One region of the Streptomyces sp. NPDC088766 genome, then DNA from elsewhere that is predicted to be linked to it. Evidence: predicted binding sites of a transcription regulator. Region 1 holds the regulator's gene; each other region holds the start of a gene.
What was found. The regulator HrcA, encoded in region 1, represses chaperone genes, less so after heat shock. The targets are predictions, from matches to a motif close to TTNGCACTCNGNNNNNCNGAGTGCNAA.
Positions count from the first base shown of each region.

Region 1 (5,055 bases):
GGCGCCGGGCACGGCGACCGAACCGGAGGCGGTACGGGCGGGCCGTACCGGAGCCGCCGGCGCCGGGCGGACCAGCGTCACCACCTGTCCCTCCAGGAGGAAGCCGCGCGGCTCCAGCGGGAAGACCCGGTGCTTGCCGAAGCGGTCCTCCAGGGTGACCGTGCCCGCCTCGCAGCGGATCACCGCGCCGCAGAAACCGGTGCCGGGCTCCTCCACCACCAGACCGGGGTCCGCGGGGACCTCGGGGGCGGGCCGCTGCTTCTTCCACGGCGGGGTCAGGTCGGCGGCGTATGCACGGGGGCGCGGGCCCGAGGGGCCCTCGCTGGAAGGGCGGTGGCGGGAGACGGGTGGGCGCATTCGGATGACGATAGGAGAAGCCCCGGCACGGTCACAGCGACACGCCGAAACGCGCTGCCAGCGCGTCCCGTTGGGCCCGGACGAACGTCGCGTCGACCACCGCGCCGTGACCGGGCACGTACAGCGCGTCCTCGCCGCCGAGGTCCAGCAGCCGGTCGAGGGCGGCCGGCCAGTGCGACGGTACGGCGTCGGGTCCGGCCTGCGGTTCGCCGGACTCCTCGACGAGGTCGCCGCAGAAGACGACCTCGGGCGAGCCGGGGCCCGCCGGGACGAGGACGGCGAGGTCGTGCGCGGTGTGGCCCGGACCGACGTTGGCCAGCAGGACCTGCCGTCCGCCGCCCAGGTCGAGCGTCCACTCGCCGGAGACCGGGTGGCGGGGCCGTACCAGGGTCTCCGCGGCCTCCGTGGCCGTGGTCTCGTCCAGGCCGCACCGGATCGCGTCCGCGCGCAGCTCGTCCGCCGTTACCGTGTCCGCCCCCACCGCCGCGTAGACCTCCGCGCCCGCGAAGGCCGCCGCCCCGAGCACGTGGTCGAAATGGGGGTGCGTGAGCGCGAGATCCGTCACACGCAGGCCGGCGAGTTCCTCGGCGCGCATCCGCAGCCGGGCGCCCTCGGCGAGACTCGACCCCGCGTCCACCAGCAGGGCCCGCCCCTCCCCGACGACCAGCCCCACCGTGCAGTCCCAGCCGGGAAGCCGGCACCGGCCGACCCCGGTGGCGACCCGCTCCCATCCCAGCTCTTCCCAAGTCACCGTCATACCGCGACGCTAGCCCCGGCGGCCCGGCAGGGCGACCGACCTTGCCCAGGGTGTACCCCACAGCCGTACACTGGGCCGGGGAACGCTGGCACTCGAATGTGAAGAGTGCCAGGCGAGGAGCCCGGGGGACCGGGGACGACTGCTGGAGGTGAGCGCGGATGCTGAGTGAACGCAGGCTCCAGGTGCTGCGCGCCATCGTCCAGGACTACGTCGGCACCGAGGAACCCGTGGGTTCCAAGGCGCTCACCGAGCGGCACAACCTCGGCGTCTCCCCGGCCACGGTCCGCAACGACATGGCCGCCCTGGAGGACGAGGGGTACATCGCGCAGCCGCACACCAGCGCCGGGCGCATCCCCACCGACAAGGGCTACCGGCTGTTCGTCGACAAGCTCGCCGGCGTCAAACCGATGACGGCCCCCGAGCGGCGGGCCATCCAGAACTTCCTCGACGGCGCCGTCGACCTCGACGACGTCGTGGCCCGGACCGTACGGCTGCTCGCGCAGCTCACCCGGCAGGTCGCCGTCGTGCAGTACCCGTCGCTGACGCGCTCCACGGTGCGGCACGTCGAGCTGCTGTCGCTGGCGCCGGCCCGGCTGATGCTGGTGCTGATCACCGACACCGGGCGGGTCGAGCAGCGGATGGTGGACTGCCCGGCGCCCTTCGGGGAGACCCCGCTGGCGGATCTGCGGGCACGGCTGAACAGCCGGGTCGCGGGCCGCCGCTTCAGCGACGTGCCGCGGCTGGTCGAGGACCTTGCCGACGCCTTCGAGGTCGAGGACCGCGGCACGGTCACGACGGTGCTCTCCACGCTGCTGGAGACGCTCGTCGAGGAGAACGAGGAGCGGCTGATGATCGGCGGCACCGCCAATCTGACCCGCTTCGGACATGACTTTCCCCTCACGATCCGACCCGTCCTGGAAGCCCTTGAGGAGCAGGTCGTGCTCCTCAAGCTCCTTGGCGAGGCGGGGGATTCGGGCATGATCGTGCGTATCGGTCACGAGAACGCCTACGAGGGACTCAACTCCACTTCGGTGGTGTCGGTCGGCTACGGTTCGGGCGGCGAGGCAGTCGCCAAGCTCGGCGTGGTCGGACCGACCCGCATGGATTACCCGGGAACGATGGGAGCGGTACGCGCAGTGGCACGGTACGTCGGACAGATCCTGGCGGAGTCGTAAGTGGCCACGGACTACTACGCCGTTCTCGGCGTGCGCCGCGACGCGTCGCAGGAAGAGATCAAGAAGGCCTTCCGGCGGCTCGCACGCGAGCTGCACCCGGACGTCAACCCCGATCCGAAGACCCAGGAGCGGTTCAAGGAGATCAACGCCGCCTACGAGGTGCTGTCGGACCCGCAGAAGAAGCAGGTCTACGACCTCGGCGGTGACCCCCTGTCCCAGGCGGGCGGCGGCGCGGGCGGCTTCGGGGCCGGCGGCTTCGGCAACTTCTCCGACATCATGGACGCCTTCTTCGGCACGGCGTCGCAGCGCGGGCCGCGCTCGCGCACCCGCCGGGGCCAGGACGCGATGATCCGGCTGGAGATCGACCTCGACGAGGCGGCCTTCGGCACGACCAAGGACATCCAGGTCGACACGGCGATCGTCTGCGGCACCTGCAGCGGCGAGGGCGCGGCGCCGGGGACCAGCGCGCAGACCTGTGACATGTGCCGCGGCCGCGGTGAGGTGTCGCAGGTGACGCGGTCCTTCCTCGGCCAGGTCATGACCTCGCGGCCCTGCCCGCAGTGCCAGGGCTTCGGCACCGTCGTGCCGACGCCGTGCCCGGAGTGCGCGGGCGACGGCCGGGTGCGCTCGCGTCGCACGCTGACCGTGAAGATCCCGGCCGGCGTCGACAACGGCACCCGCATCCAGCTCGCCGGCGAGGGCGAGGTCGGGCCCGGCGGCGGTCCCGCCGGTGACCTGTACGTGGAGATCCACGAGCTGCCGCACGCGCAGTTCCAGCGGCGCGGCGACGACCTGCACTGCACGGTGACCCTGCCGATGACCGCGGCGGCCCTCGGCACCAAGGTGCCGCTGGAGACGCTCGACGGGCTCGAGGAGGTCGACATCCGGCCCGGTACGCAGTCGGGGCAGTCGATCCCGCTGCACGGGCGCGGTGTCACGCACCTGCGGGGCGGCGGACGCGGTGACCTCATCGTGCACGTCGAGGTGCAGACGCCCAACAAGCTGGACCCCGAGCAGGAGCGGCTGCTGCGGGAGCTGGCGAAGCTGCGCGGGGAGGAGCGGCCCCTCGGGCAGTTCCAGCCCGGTCAGCAGGGCCTGTTCTCCCGGCTGAAGGACGCGTTCAACGGACGGTGACGGTGGCGGGCGGGCGGTGGGGCCTTCTCGCCCCGCCGCCTCTTCCCTGCTCCCTCCCCGCCCCTTCCCAGCCCCCTCCCCGTCCCTTCCCCGCCCCTTCCCCGCCCCTTCTCCGTCCCGTCCCCGGGGGCCGCGCCTCCCCGGACCTCCGCTTTCGGTCCGGACGGCCTCTCCCCGGGCGCCGGACGGGCTGGGTTCGGACTCGCCCGGGCGACGTGACAACATGCCGTCATGTCCTCCGCACTGACCGATCTCCTCCCTCTCCCGATCGTGCAGGCCCCCATGGCGGGCGGCGTCTCCCTCCCGCAGCTCGCCGCCGCCGTGTCCGAGGCCGGCGGGCTGGGCTTCCTGGCCGCCGGGTACAAGACCGCCGACGGCATGTACCAGGAGATCAAGCAGCTGCGGAGCCTCACCTCCCGGCCCTTCGGCGTGAACCTCTTCATGCCGCAGCCCGAGCATGCCGAGACCGGCGCCGTCGAGGTCTACGCCCACCAGCTGGCCGGTGAGGCCGCCTGGTACGGGACCGAACTGGGCGATCCGGACAGCGGCCGCGACGACGGCTACGACGCCAAGCTGGCGGTACTGCTGGACAACCCGGTGCCGGTGGCCTCGTTCCACTTCGGCGTGCCCAGCCCGGACGCGCTGGCCGCGCTGCGCCGGGCCGGCACGTTCACCCTGGTCACCGCGACCACCGCCGAGGAGGCCGTCGCGGTCGAGCGGGCCGGCGCGGACGCGGTGATCGTGCAGGGCGTGGAAGCCGGCGGACACCAGGGCACCCACCGCGACATCTCCGAGAACGACGGCTCCGGAATCGGCCTGCTGTCGCTGATCGCACAGGTCAGGGAGGCCGTCGGCCTGCCGCTGATCGCCGCGGGCGGTCTCATGCGGGGCAGCCAGATCGCCGCCGTCCTCGCCGCCGGGGCGAGCGCCGCCCAGCTCGGCACCGCCTTCCTCGCGACGCCCGAGTCCGGCGCGGCCGCCGTGCACAAGGAGGCGCTCACCGACCCGCTCTTCGTCCGTACGGAACTGACCCGCGCCTTCTCCGGACGTCCGGCCCGCGGCCTCGTCAACCGCTTCCTGCGCGAGCACGGCCCGTACGCGCCCGCCGCCTACCCCGAGGTCCACCACCTCACCTCGCCGCTGCGCAAGGCCGCCGCGAAGGCGGGCGACGCGCAGGGCATGGCGCTGTGGGCCGGCCAGGGGCACCGGCTGGCCCGCACCCTGCCCGCCGGGCGACTGGTGGAGGTGCTGACGGCCGAACTCGACGCGGCGAGAACGGCGTTGGCGGACGGCGACGCGGCCGACGCGGGCGGTGTCCGATGACCGCCCCCGTCTTCGTCGTCGAGGAACTGCCGGACGGTCCCGCCGAGTTCGTACTGGACGGGCCCGAGGGGCGGCACGCCGTCTCCGTGAAGCGGCTGCGGGCCGGTGAGGAGGTCGTTCTCACCGACGGCACCGGCCGCTGGGCGCGGGGCGAGGTCGTCGCCGCCGAGGGCAAGGACCGGCTCGTCGTCCGCCTGACCCAGGTGGCGGAGGAGCCCGCCGAGGCGCCGCGGATCACCGTCGTCCAGGCGCTGCCCAAGGGTGACCGGGGCGAACTGGCCGTCGAGACGATGACCGAGACCGGCGTCG
Region 1 is NZ_JBIVKQ010000005.1:235,211-240,265, reverse strand. It holds gene ACIP5W_RS10115 (DUF3097 domain-containing protein) at 1-357, opposite strand, end outside; gene ACIP5W_RS10110 (MBL fold metallo-hydrolase) at 389-1,114, opposite strand; gene hrcA (heat-inducible transcriptional repressor HrcA) at 1,273-2,289, shown strand; gene dnaJ (molecular chaperone DnaJ) at 2,290-3,423, shown strand; gene ACIP5W_RS10095 (nitronate monooxygenase) at 3,655-4,746, shown strand; gene ACIP5W_RS10090 (16S rRNA (uracil(1498)-N(3))-methyltransferase) at 4,743-5,055, shown strand, end outside.

Region 2 (5,055 bases), on a different contig from region 1:
GGGACCGGCGTGAGGCGGAGCTGTACATCAACGCCCTGCGCCGCGGCTCCCGCCCCGCCATGGCGTACCGCCTGGTGCACGAGTTCACCGACTACGAGGTGCTGCGCGTCTGGGGCACCCCGGTGAAGGTCGACATCGAGCCGCTGGGCAACCTGTAGGCCGGCCGCATCCCTGCGGCCGGCCCGCTCCGGTCCGCCCCGGCCGGTGTCAGCTCAGGGTCTTCAACGCCGCCGCGTCGTACGGCTTCAGCTCGTCGAGGCGGCCGGCCAGGACCTTGGCGGCCCACTCGGGGTCCTGGAGCAGCGCGCGGCCGACGGCCACCAGGTCGAACTCGTCGCGCTCCAGCCGGTCGAGCAGGTCGTCGAGGTTCTTGACGGCGGAGCCCTCGCCCTGGAAGGCCTTGAGGAACTCGCCGTCGAGGCCGACCGATCCGACGGTGATGGTGGGCCGGCCGGTCAGCTTCTTCGTCCAGCCCGCGAGGTTGAGGTCGGAGCCGTCGAACTCGGGGACCCAGTAGCGGCGCGTGGAGGCGTGGAAGGCGTCGACACCGGCCGCGGCGAGCGGGGCGAGGATGGCCTCCAGCTCCTGCGGGGTCTCGGCGAGGCGCGCGTCGTAGGCCTCCTGCTTCCACTGCGAGTAGCGGAAGACGACCGGGAACTCCGGCGACACCGTCCCGCGTACGGCGGCGACGATCTCGGCCGCGAAGCGGGTGCGGGCGACCGGGTCGCCGCCGTAGGCGTCGGTGCGGCGGTTGGTGCCCGCCCACAGGAACTGGTCGACCAGGTAGCCGTGGGCGCCGTGGATCTCCACGCCGTCGAAGCCGATGCGTTCCGCGGCGGCGGCGGCCTCGGCGAAGGCGCCGATGACGTCGTCCAGGTCGCGCCGGGTCATCGCCTTGCCGGTGCCCTCGGCGCCGTCCAGGCGCAGGCCGGAGGGGCCGACGGCGGGGGCGTCCGCGACGGGCGGCTGGCCCTGCTCGCGGACCATGCCGATGTGCCACAGCTGCGGCATGATCGTCCCGCCGCCCGCGTGCACGGCCTCGGCGACCTTCGCCCAGCCGGCCAGCTGCTCCTCGCCGTGGAACCGCGGCACCCGGTCGCTCTGCCCGGCCGAGTCGTGACCCACGTACGTGCCCTCGGTGACGACGAGACCGACACCGGCGGCGGCGCGGCGGCCGTAGTACGACGCCACGTCCTCGCCGGGGATGCCGCCGGGCGAGAACATGCGGGTCATGGGCGCCATGGCGATGCGGTTCGGCACGGTCAGGCCGTTGAGGGAGACGGGACGCGCGAGGATCTCGGCGGCTCGGGTGGCGGCGGGGGTGGCAGTCACGACAGAGGACTCCTCAAAGAGGTCACGGCGGACATCGAGCGGCGGACATTCCGGGCGGTATGTGCACATGCAAGAACCGCCCTCCCTCTCAACGGCGGTCCCGCCTCCGCCATTCCACCCGCTCCCCCGCCGCCCCTGTGATCCGAACCACGCCGGCCGGGCCCAGCGGGGCGGCCCACGGCCGCACGGGGCGGCCCACGACAACCCCGTACTACGACGTCGGCGCCCGAAACGCCCGAGGGCGGTACCCCCTGCCGGTGCAGGGGGTACCGCCCTCGGTGGAAAACCGAGCCTCGGTCAGGCTCAGAAGTCCATGTCACCGCCCGGCATGCCGCCGCCGGCCGGGGCCGCGGCCTTCTCCGGCTTGTCGGCGATGACGGCCTCGGTGGTGAGGAACAGCGCGGCGATCGACGCGGCGTTCTGCAGCGCGGAGCGCGTCACCTTCGCCGGGTCGATGATGCCCTCGGCGATCATGTCGACGTACTCACCGGTCGCGGCGTTCAGGCCGTGGCCGACGGGCAGGTTGCGCACCTTCTCGACGATGACGCCACCCTCGAGACCACCGTTGACGGCGATCTGCTTGAGCGGGGCCTCCAGGGCGAGCTTCACGGCGTTGGCGCCGGTCGCCTCGTCACCCTCGAGGTCGAGCTTCTCGAAGACCGAGGTGGCCTGCAGCAGGGCCACGCCACCACCGGCGACGATGCCCTCCTCGACGGCCGCCTTCGCGTTGCGGACGGCGTCCTCGATGCGGTGCTTGCGCTCCTTGAGCTCCACCTCGGTGGCGGCGCCGGCCTTGATGACGGCCACGCCGCCGGCCAGCTTCGCCAGACGCTCCTGGAGCTTCTCGCGGTCGTAGTCCGAGTCGCTGTTCTCGATCTCGGCGCGGATCTGGTTGACCCGGCCCGCGACCTGCTCCGAGGAGCCGGACCCGTCGACGATGGTGGTCTCGTCCTTGGTGATGACGACCTTGCGGGCCTTGCCCAGGAGGTCCAGGGAGGTGTTCTCGAGCTTGAGACCGACCTCCTCGGAGATGACCTCGCCACCGGTGAGGATGGCGATGTCGTTCAGCATCGCCTTGCGGCGGTCGCCGAAGCCCGGGGCCTTGACGGCGACGGACTTGAAGGTGCCGCGGATCTTGTTGACGACCAGGGTCGACAGGGCCTCGCCCTCGACGTCCTCGGCGATGATCAGCAGCGGCTTGCCCGACTGCATGACCTTCTCCAGGAGCGGGAGCAGGTCCTTGACGTTGGAGATCTTGGAGTTCGCGATCAGGATGTACGGGTCGTCGAGGACGGCCTCCATACGCTCCATGTCGGTGGCGAAGTACGCCGAGATGTAGCCCTTGTCGAAGCGCATGCCCTCGGTGAGCTCGAGCTCGAGACCGAAGGTCTGCGACTCCTCGACGGTGATGACGCCTTCCTTGCCGACCTTGTCCATCGCCTCGGCGATCAGCTCGCCGATCTGGGTGTCGGCGGCGGAGATGGAGGCCGTCGAAGCGATCTGCTCCTTGGTCTCGACATCCTTCGCCTGCTCGAGCAGGGCACCGGAGACGGCCTCGACGGCCTTCTCGATACCGCGCTTGAGAGCCATCGGGTTGGCGCCGGCCGCCACGTTGCGCAGGCCCTCGCGGACCAGCGCCTGGGCGAGCACGGTCGCGGTGGTCGTACCGTCACCGGCGACGTCGTCCGTCTTCTTGGCGACTTCCTTGACCAGCTCGGCGCCGATCTTCTCGTACGGGTCCTCGAGCTCGATCTCCTTGGCGATGGAGACACCATCGTTGGTGATCGTGGGGGCGCCCCACTTCTTCTCGAGGACGACGTTGCGGCCCTTGGGGCCGAGCGTCACCTTCACGGCGTCCGCGAGCTGGTTCATGCCGCGCTCGAGGCCGCGCCGCGCCTCCTCGTCGAACGCGATGATCTTGGCCATGTGAAGTGGTCCCTCCAGGACTGGGGGTGATTCCTTCGGACCGCGCCCGCGCCCGCGACGGACGGCTCGCCGGCCCCGTGGTTCCTTGCCCCACCTGGCCTGCGGGCCTCACCGACCCGGTCCTTCGTTGTCACTCTCACCTTCAGAGTGCTAACGCAATGATTAGCACTCGCCTGTGCCGAGTGCAAGCGCCCCCCGGGGATCCGCAGGTGAACGAGGGGTGGCGGCGGACGCCGACGGGTGACCGCACGCGGCTTCGGACATGCCGAAGGGCTCGCACCCCGGGAGGTGCGAGCCCTTCGCCGATGGAACAGAAGAACGTCGCTGCAAGTCGGCGCGTGCTTCAGCCGGTCGCGAGCCGGACCATGTCCGCCTGCGGTCCCTTCTGGCCCTGCGAGATCTCGAAATCGACCCGCTGACCCTCTTCCAGGGTGCGGTATCCGTCCATCTGGATCGCGCTGTAGTGGACGAAAACATCCGCACCACCGTCGACCGCGATGAAGCCGTACCCCTTCTCCGCGTTGAACCACTTGACGGTGCCCTGAGCCATGCCTAACTCCCCTATTACTGGCCCTTGCACAGATCCGCACTTCGCGGATCCGGGTCAGACCTCACCCCCCAGTTGGTTGGGGGCGTGCGCCGGAACGCGTCGACCGCGGCCGAATGTATCTGTCCAACTGCCGTCTGCAACAGGTCAATCGGACGAGAATTCTGGACGCGAACGGTCCGGAGGAGAGTGAGAATTCGCCCGGATTCAGGGCAAGTCGGGCCCCACAAAGGGAATGAAAGGCGCAAAACACATGCACACTTTGGCTGCTTCTCATCGCCCGCCCCGACGGAACTCATATGCGGCCGGCATGCGATGGGCGACGCGTTCCCCAACTCTACCGCGCTCAACCACACTGAATTGCCCCCTCCGCTTCTCTCGCGGAGGGGGCAATTGGATGAACTCTCGGTAATTACTGTTACCGACGGTTACTACCGGCAGGTACTACCGACGGGTACGGGCACCGGTCAGCCGCCGGCCACGGCCGGGATGATGGAGACGCCGGCGCCGTCCGGGGTCGCCGTGTCAAGCCCCTGCTCGAAGCGCACGTCGTCGTCGTTGACGTACACGTTGACGAACCGGCGCAGCTTGCCCTGGTCGTCCAGGACGCGGGCGGCGATGCCGGTGTGGTTCTTCTCCAGGTCGGTGATGACCTCGCCGAGGGTCGCGCCCTCGGCCGGGACCTCGGCCTTGCCACCGGTGTAGGTGCGCAGGATGGTCGGGATGCGGACGGTCACGCTCATGCGAGGCCAGCCTCTCGGAAGGAGTCCAGGTTGGGGCGGATGGTGGCGGTCAGGCCGGTGCCGGCCACCGCGTCGAGGGTCTTGAGACCGTCCCCCGTGTTGAGGACGACGGTGGTCTTCGTCGGGTCCAGGAGACCGTTCTCGATCAGCTTCCTCGTCACACCGACCGTCACGCCGCCGGCGGTCTCCGCGAAGATGCCCTCGGTCCGCGCCAGCAGCTTGATCGCGTCGACCACCTGCTCGTCGTCCACGTCCTCCACCGCGCCGCCGGTACGGCGCGCGATGTCCAGGACGTAGGGCCCGTCCGCCGGGTTGCCGATGGCGAGGGACTTGGCGATGGTGTCCGGCTTCTGCGGCCGGACCACGTCATGACCCGCCTTGTAGGCGACGGACACCGGCGAGCAGCCCTCGGCCTGCGCACCGAAGATCTTGTACGGCCTGTCCTCGACGAGACCGAGCTTGATCAGCTCCTGCAGCCCCTTGTCGATCTTCGTGAGCTGCGAGCCG
Region 2 is NZ_JBIVKQ010000010.1:164,609-169,663, reverse strand. It holds gene ACIP5W_RS16710 (hypothetical protein) at 1-158, shown strand, start outside; gene ACIP5W_RS16705 (NADH:flavin oxidoreductase) at 208-1,332, opposite strand; gene groL (chaperonin GroEL) at 1,636-3,258, opposite strand; gene ACIP5W_RS16695 (cold-shock protein) at 3,602-3,808, opposite strand; gene ACIP5W_RS16690 (MoaD/ThiS family protein) at 4,273-4,548, opposite strand; gene thrC (threonine synthase) at 4,545-5,055, opposite strand, start outside.
Region 2: groL (chaperonin GroEL) is a predicted target of HrcA. The motif match lies at 3,421-3,447, and genes of this name have one in related genera.

Region 3 (5,055 bases), on a different contig from region 1:
CCTGGTCGAGCTTGAGGCCGACCTCCTCGGAGATGACCGTGGCGCCGGTGAGGACGGCCAGGTCCTGGAGCATCGCCTTGCGGCGGTCACCGAAGCCGGGGGCCTTCACCGCGACGGCGTTGAAGGTGCCACGGATCTTGTTCACGACCAGGGTGGAGAGCGCCTCGCCCTCCAGGTCCTCGGCGATGATCAGCAGCGGGCGGGAGGAGTTGGTCTGGATGACCTTCTCCAACAGCGGCAGCAGATCGGCGATGGAGGAGATCTTGCCCTGGTTGATGAGGATGTACGGGTCCTCGAGGACGGCCTCCATGCGCTCCTGGTCCGTCACGAAGTACGGCGACAGGTAGCCCTTGTCGAAGGCCATGCCCTCGGTGAAGTCCAGCTCCAGGCCGAAGGTGTTGGACTCCTCGACGGTGATGACGCCGTCCTTGCCGACCTTGTCCATGGCCTCGGCGATCAGCTCGCCGACCTGCTGGTCCTGGGCGGACAGCGCGGCGACGGCGGCGATGTCGGACTTCTCGTCGATCGGGCGGGCCGTGGCGAGCAGCTCGTCGGAGACGGCCTTGACCGCGGCGTCGATGCCCTTCTTGAGGAGGGCGGGCGACGCGCCGGCGGCGACGTTCCGCAGGCCCTCGCGGACCAGCGCCTGGGCGAGCACGGTGGCGGTGGTGGTGCCGTCACCCGCGATGTCGTTGGTCTTGGTCGCCACCTCCTTCACCAGCTGCGCGCCGAGGTTCTCGTACGGGTCGTCGAGCTCGACCTCGCGGGCGATCGTGACACCGTCGTTGGTGATGGTGGGGGCGCCGAACTTCTTGTCGATGACGACGTTGCGGCCCTTGGGGCCGATCGTCACCTTGACCGTGTCGGCAAGCTTGTTGACGCCGCGCTCGAGGGCGCGACGGGCGTCCTCGTCGAACTTCAGGATCTTCGCCATGGGAGCGGTTCAGCCCTCTCGGAAAACGTGGGAGAAACGAACCGCGCCCCCAGCGCCCGGCTTCACAAAGACGCGGGGGCCAGGGGCGCAGTTCACTGCAGAACTGGGTGAATTACTTCTCGATGATCGCGAGCACGTCGCGAGCCGAGAGGACGAGGTACTCCTCGCCGTTGTACTTCACCTCGGTGCCGCCGTACTTGCTGTACAGGACGACGTCGCCGACCTTGACGTCGAGCGGCAGGCGCTCGCCGTTCTCGAAGCGGCCCGGGCCCACGGCGAGGACGGCGCCCTCCTGGGGCTTCTCCTTCGCGGTGTCCGGGATGACCAGGCCAGAGGCCGTGGTCTGCTCGGCGTCGAGCGGCTGGACCACAATGCGGTCCTCGAGCGGCTTGATGGCAACCTTGGAGCTGGTGGTCGTCACGATCCGACCTCCCCCTTCGGAGATCTCACGGGGTTAACTGTCTGAGGTGGCGACCAGGTGGATCCGTCGTCGCGGGTGCCGGACCTGCCCGTCGCGTAGTTGGCACTCTCCAGTGGGGAGTGCCAGAGCTGAGACTATGACCGCGATTAGCACTCGGTCAAGCGGAGTGCCAACGCCGTGCGTCGCCCGTGCCGGAATCCGGGTCGGGATCCGGGTCGGGCGGGGGCCGGTGCCCGGGGTCCGGCGCCGGCGTGGCGAGGGGGAGGGCCCTCAGAGGTAGTCCTCCAGGCGGCCCACCGTCAGGCCCTGTTCCTGGATCCGCCGCAGCAGCCTCGTCGTGCGTTCCCGCAGGCCCGGGCCCCTGGTCTCGTCCGGGTCGACGGCGACGACGTCCCCGGGGCGCAGGCGGTGGGAGCCGTGGGTGTAGGTGAGGTCGGTGGGCCCCATGGAGGCCCGCCACAGGACGACGGCCGTGATCCCGCAGTCGGCGGCCGCGCGCAGGGTCACCGTGTCGTACGTGCCGTAGGGCGGGCGGAACAGGCGGGGGCGCAGGCCGAAGCGGGCCTGGAGCTTGTTCTGCTGGCCGCAGATCTCGGCGCGCTGGCCCGCGTAGGGCAGGCCACGCAGGGCGGCGTGGTCGAGGGTGTGGTTCTGGAGGCCGGCGCCGACCGACCGCAGGCGGGCGAAGTGCGCGTAGCCCGGGCCCACCACGCTGTCGGTGAGGAACATGCTGACCGGGAGGCGCAGCTCGCGGACCATGGTGACGAAGCGGGGGTCGCGTTCGGCGCCGTCGTCGTAGGTGAGGAAGACGACCTTGTCGCGGGTCGGGATCCGGTCGACGACCGGCGGGAGCGCGGGGCGGGCCGGGCTGCCCGTGAGAGGGCCGGCCGCCGGTGTGCGGGCGGGAGCGGGGGCTGGGGCGAGCGGGGCGGCCAGACCCCAGCGGCGGTACGGCTGCTCCGCGGCCGGCGCGTGCGGACGTGCGCCCCGCTCGGCACCCGGCCCCGCGGACCGCACCCGCTCCGCCGCCGTGCGGCCCGGCCGTTCGACCGGGTCGGCCGACCGGGCGCAGCCGGTCAGCGTCACCGTGAGGACCATGACGGATGCGAGCAGCGCGGCCGCCGGGCCCCGCCCCCGGCCCGTTTCCGGCCCTGTCGCCAGGTCATGTCTCCGGGCCGCGGCCCGATCCCCTGCCGCCGTCGCCCGGCCGCCGGCCGCCGGCCGCCTCCCGGCCCGGCCGCCCGTGACGGTCGCCTCCGACCGCGCCGTCCCCACCGCCCGGCCGCCGGCCACAGCCGCTCCCGGCCGCGCGGCCGGTCTCGCCCCCCGCCTTCTCACAGGTAGTCCTCCAGCCGGGCCACCGCGTAGCCCTTCTCGGTGACCAGGTTCAGGAAGCGGCGGATCATGTCGGGCATGGTGCCCTTCCAGTCGGCGCGGCCGCGGAAGTGGGTGAGGACGATGTCGCCGGGGTGGAGGTCGCGGTCCCACTCGCGGTAGTCCCAGCGGTCGGTGAAGACCTCCTCGCTCCACAGCGGCGCGTACTTCACGCCGCAGGCCTTCGCGGCGCGCAGGGTGTCGCGGTTGTAGTTGCCGAAGGGCGGGCGGAAGAGGGCGGGGCGTTTGCCGTAGTGCTTCTCGATGACGTCCTGCATGCCGCAGATCTCGCGTTTCTGGCGGCTGTAGGAGAGGGCGGGCAGGTAGGGGTGGTGGAGGGTGTGGTTGTTCAGGGTCACCCCCGCGTCCTGCATCTTCTTGAAGTAGCCGTAGTCCTCCTTGACGAGGTAGTCGCTGAGGAAGGCCGTGTAGGGGATCTTCAGGTCGCTCATCATGCGCAGGAACGCCGGGTCCTTCTCGGCGCCGTCGTCGATGGTGAGGAAGACGACCTTGTCCTTGGTGGGGACGGTGGTGAAGACCGGCGGGAGGTTCAGTTCCTCGTGGTCGTCGACCTCGAAGCCCTGGCGGGTGGTGATCTCCGGCTTCGTCGCGGGCGGGGCGGGGGGTGTCAGCGGGACCTTCTCGAGCCGCCAGCGGGCGGCGGCCGCGGCCCGGGCGGCGTACTCGGCGCGCAGCTTGGCGGCGTAGGTGTGCAGGGCACGGGCGGGCTGTCCCTGGGGCGGCTGCTGGCCGGGGGCGGGGCGGCTGCCGGTGCCCGTGGCGCCGGGGGCGCAGCCGGCGGCGAGGGCGGCCATGGCGAGGACCGCGACGCCGGTCCTGATCCCCACCCGCCGCATCCCCTTTTCATCATTTTGTACGACTGATCCTGATCCCATGGCGCCGGATCCTCGCAGTCACGTCCACGCGATCCCGCCCGACACCGCCGCCGGAGGCGCACCATCCACCGACTGGCCCACAATGACCCGGTGAACGACCTCGCCCCGCTCCTCACCCCCGAGGGCCGCGCCCTCCTCGATGCCGTGCGCGGCACCGCCCCGGCCGACGAACTGGCCGTCGCCACCAGGCTGCGCCGTGAACACCCCGCCGAGCTGGTCTCGGCGGCCCTCGGACAGGCCCGGCTGCGGCAGCGGGCGGCGGCGAAGTTCGGGGCCGAGGACGCGCAGCGGATGTTCTTCACTCCGAACGGGGTCGAGCAGTCGACGCGCGCGAGTGTCGCCGCCCACCGCGCCGGGCGGATGAAGGCGCTCGGCGTGGCCTCGGTCGCCGACCTGTGCTGCGGGATCGGCGGCGACGCGGTCGCGCTCGCCCGCGCCGGGATCAGGGTGCTCGCCGTGGACCGCGACCCGCTGACGGCGGCGGTGGCCCGGGCCAACGCCGAGGCGCTGGGGCTCGCCGATCTGATCGAGGTGCGCGAGGCGGACGTCACGGAGGTCGGCACGGGCGGGTACGACGCCGTGTTCGTCGATCCGGCGCGGCGGGGCGGCCGGGGGCGGATCTTCGACCCGGAGGCCTGCTCCCCGCCGCTGTCATGGGCGGTCGGGGCGGCTCTGAAGGCTCCGCACGGCGCGCTGAAGGTCGCCCCCGGCATCCCGCACGAGATCGTGCCCGCCGGGGCGGAGGCCGAGTGGATCTCCGACGGCGGGGACGTGAAGGAGGCCGTGCTGTGGTTCGGCACCGAGCCGGGCGCGGTGCGCGCCACCCTCCTCCCCGGCCCGCGCACCCTGCTCGGCACCGGTCTGCCCGACCCGCGGGTGCGGCCGGTGGGGCGCTTCCTGTACGAGCCGGACGGCGCCGTCGTCCGGGCCCACCTGGTGGCCGAGGTCGCCCGGGACCTGGACGGCGGCCTGGTCGACGAGACCATCGCCTACGTCACCGCGGACACGCTCCGGCCGACGCCGTACGCCACCGCCTACGAGATCACCGACCGGCTGCCCTTCAACGTCAAGAAGCTGAAGGCGCTGCTGCGGGAGCGCGGGGTGGGGATCCTCACCGTGAAGAAGCGCGGCTCGGCGGTGGAGCCGGAGGAACTGCGCAGGAAGGTCAAGCCGCAGGGGCCGAACTCGGCGACCGTGTTCCTGACCCGGGTCGCGGGGGCGCCGACGATGCTCGTCGGTCACCCGGCGCTCGCCGGTCACCCGGCCTGAGCGGCCCGGCGCAGCAGCAGCTCCCGTTCCCGTTCGTTGCCGGTCAGCCGCGCGGCCCGCTCGAACTCCGCGCTCGCCTCCGCCGTGCGGCCCAGGCGGCGGAGCAGGTCGCCGCGGACGCTGGGGAGCAGGTGGTAGTCGCGCAGGGCCGGTCCGGCGGC
Region 3 is NZ_JBIVKQ010000001.1:78,456-83,510, reverse strand. It holds gene groL (chaperonin GroEL) at 1-934, opposite strand, end outside; gene groES (co-chaperone GroES) at 1,047-1,355, opposite strand; gene ACIP5W_RS00435 (polysaccharide deacetylase family protein) at 1,626-2,453, opposite strand; gene ACIP5W_RS00430 (polysaccharide deacetylase family protein) at 2,690-3,586, opposite strand; gene ACIP5W_RS00425 (methyltransferase domain-containing protein) at 3,716-4,894, shown strand; gene ACIP5W_RS00420 (RNA polymerase sigma factor) at 4,882-5,055, opposite strand, start outside.
Region 3: groES (co-chaperone GroES) is a predicted target of HrcA. The motif match lies at 1,502-1,528, and genes of this name have one in related genera.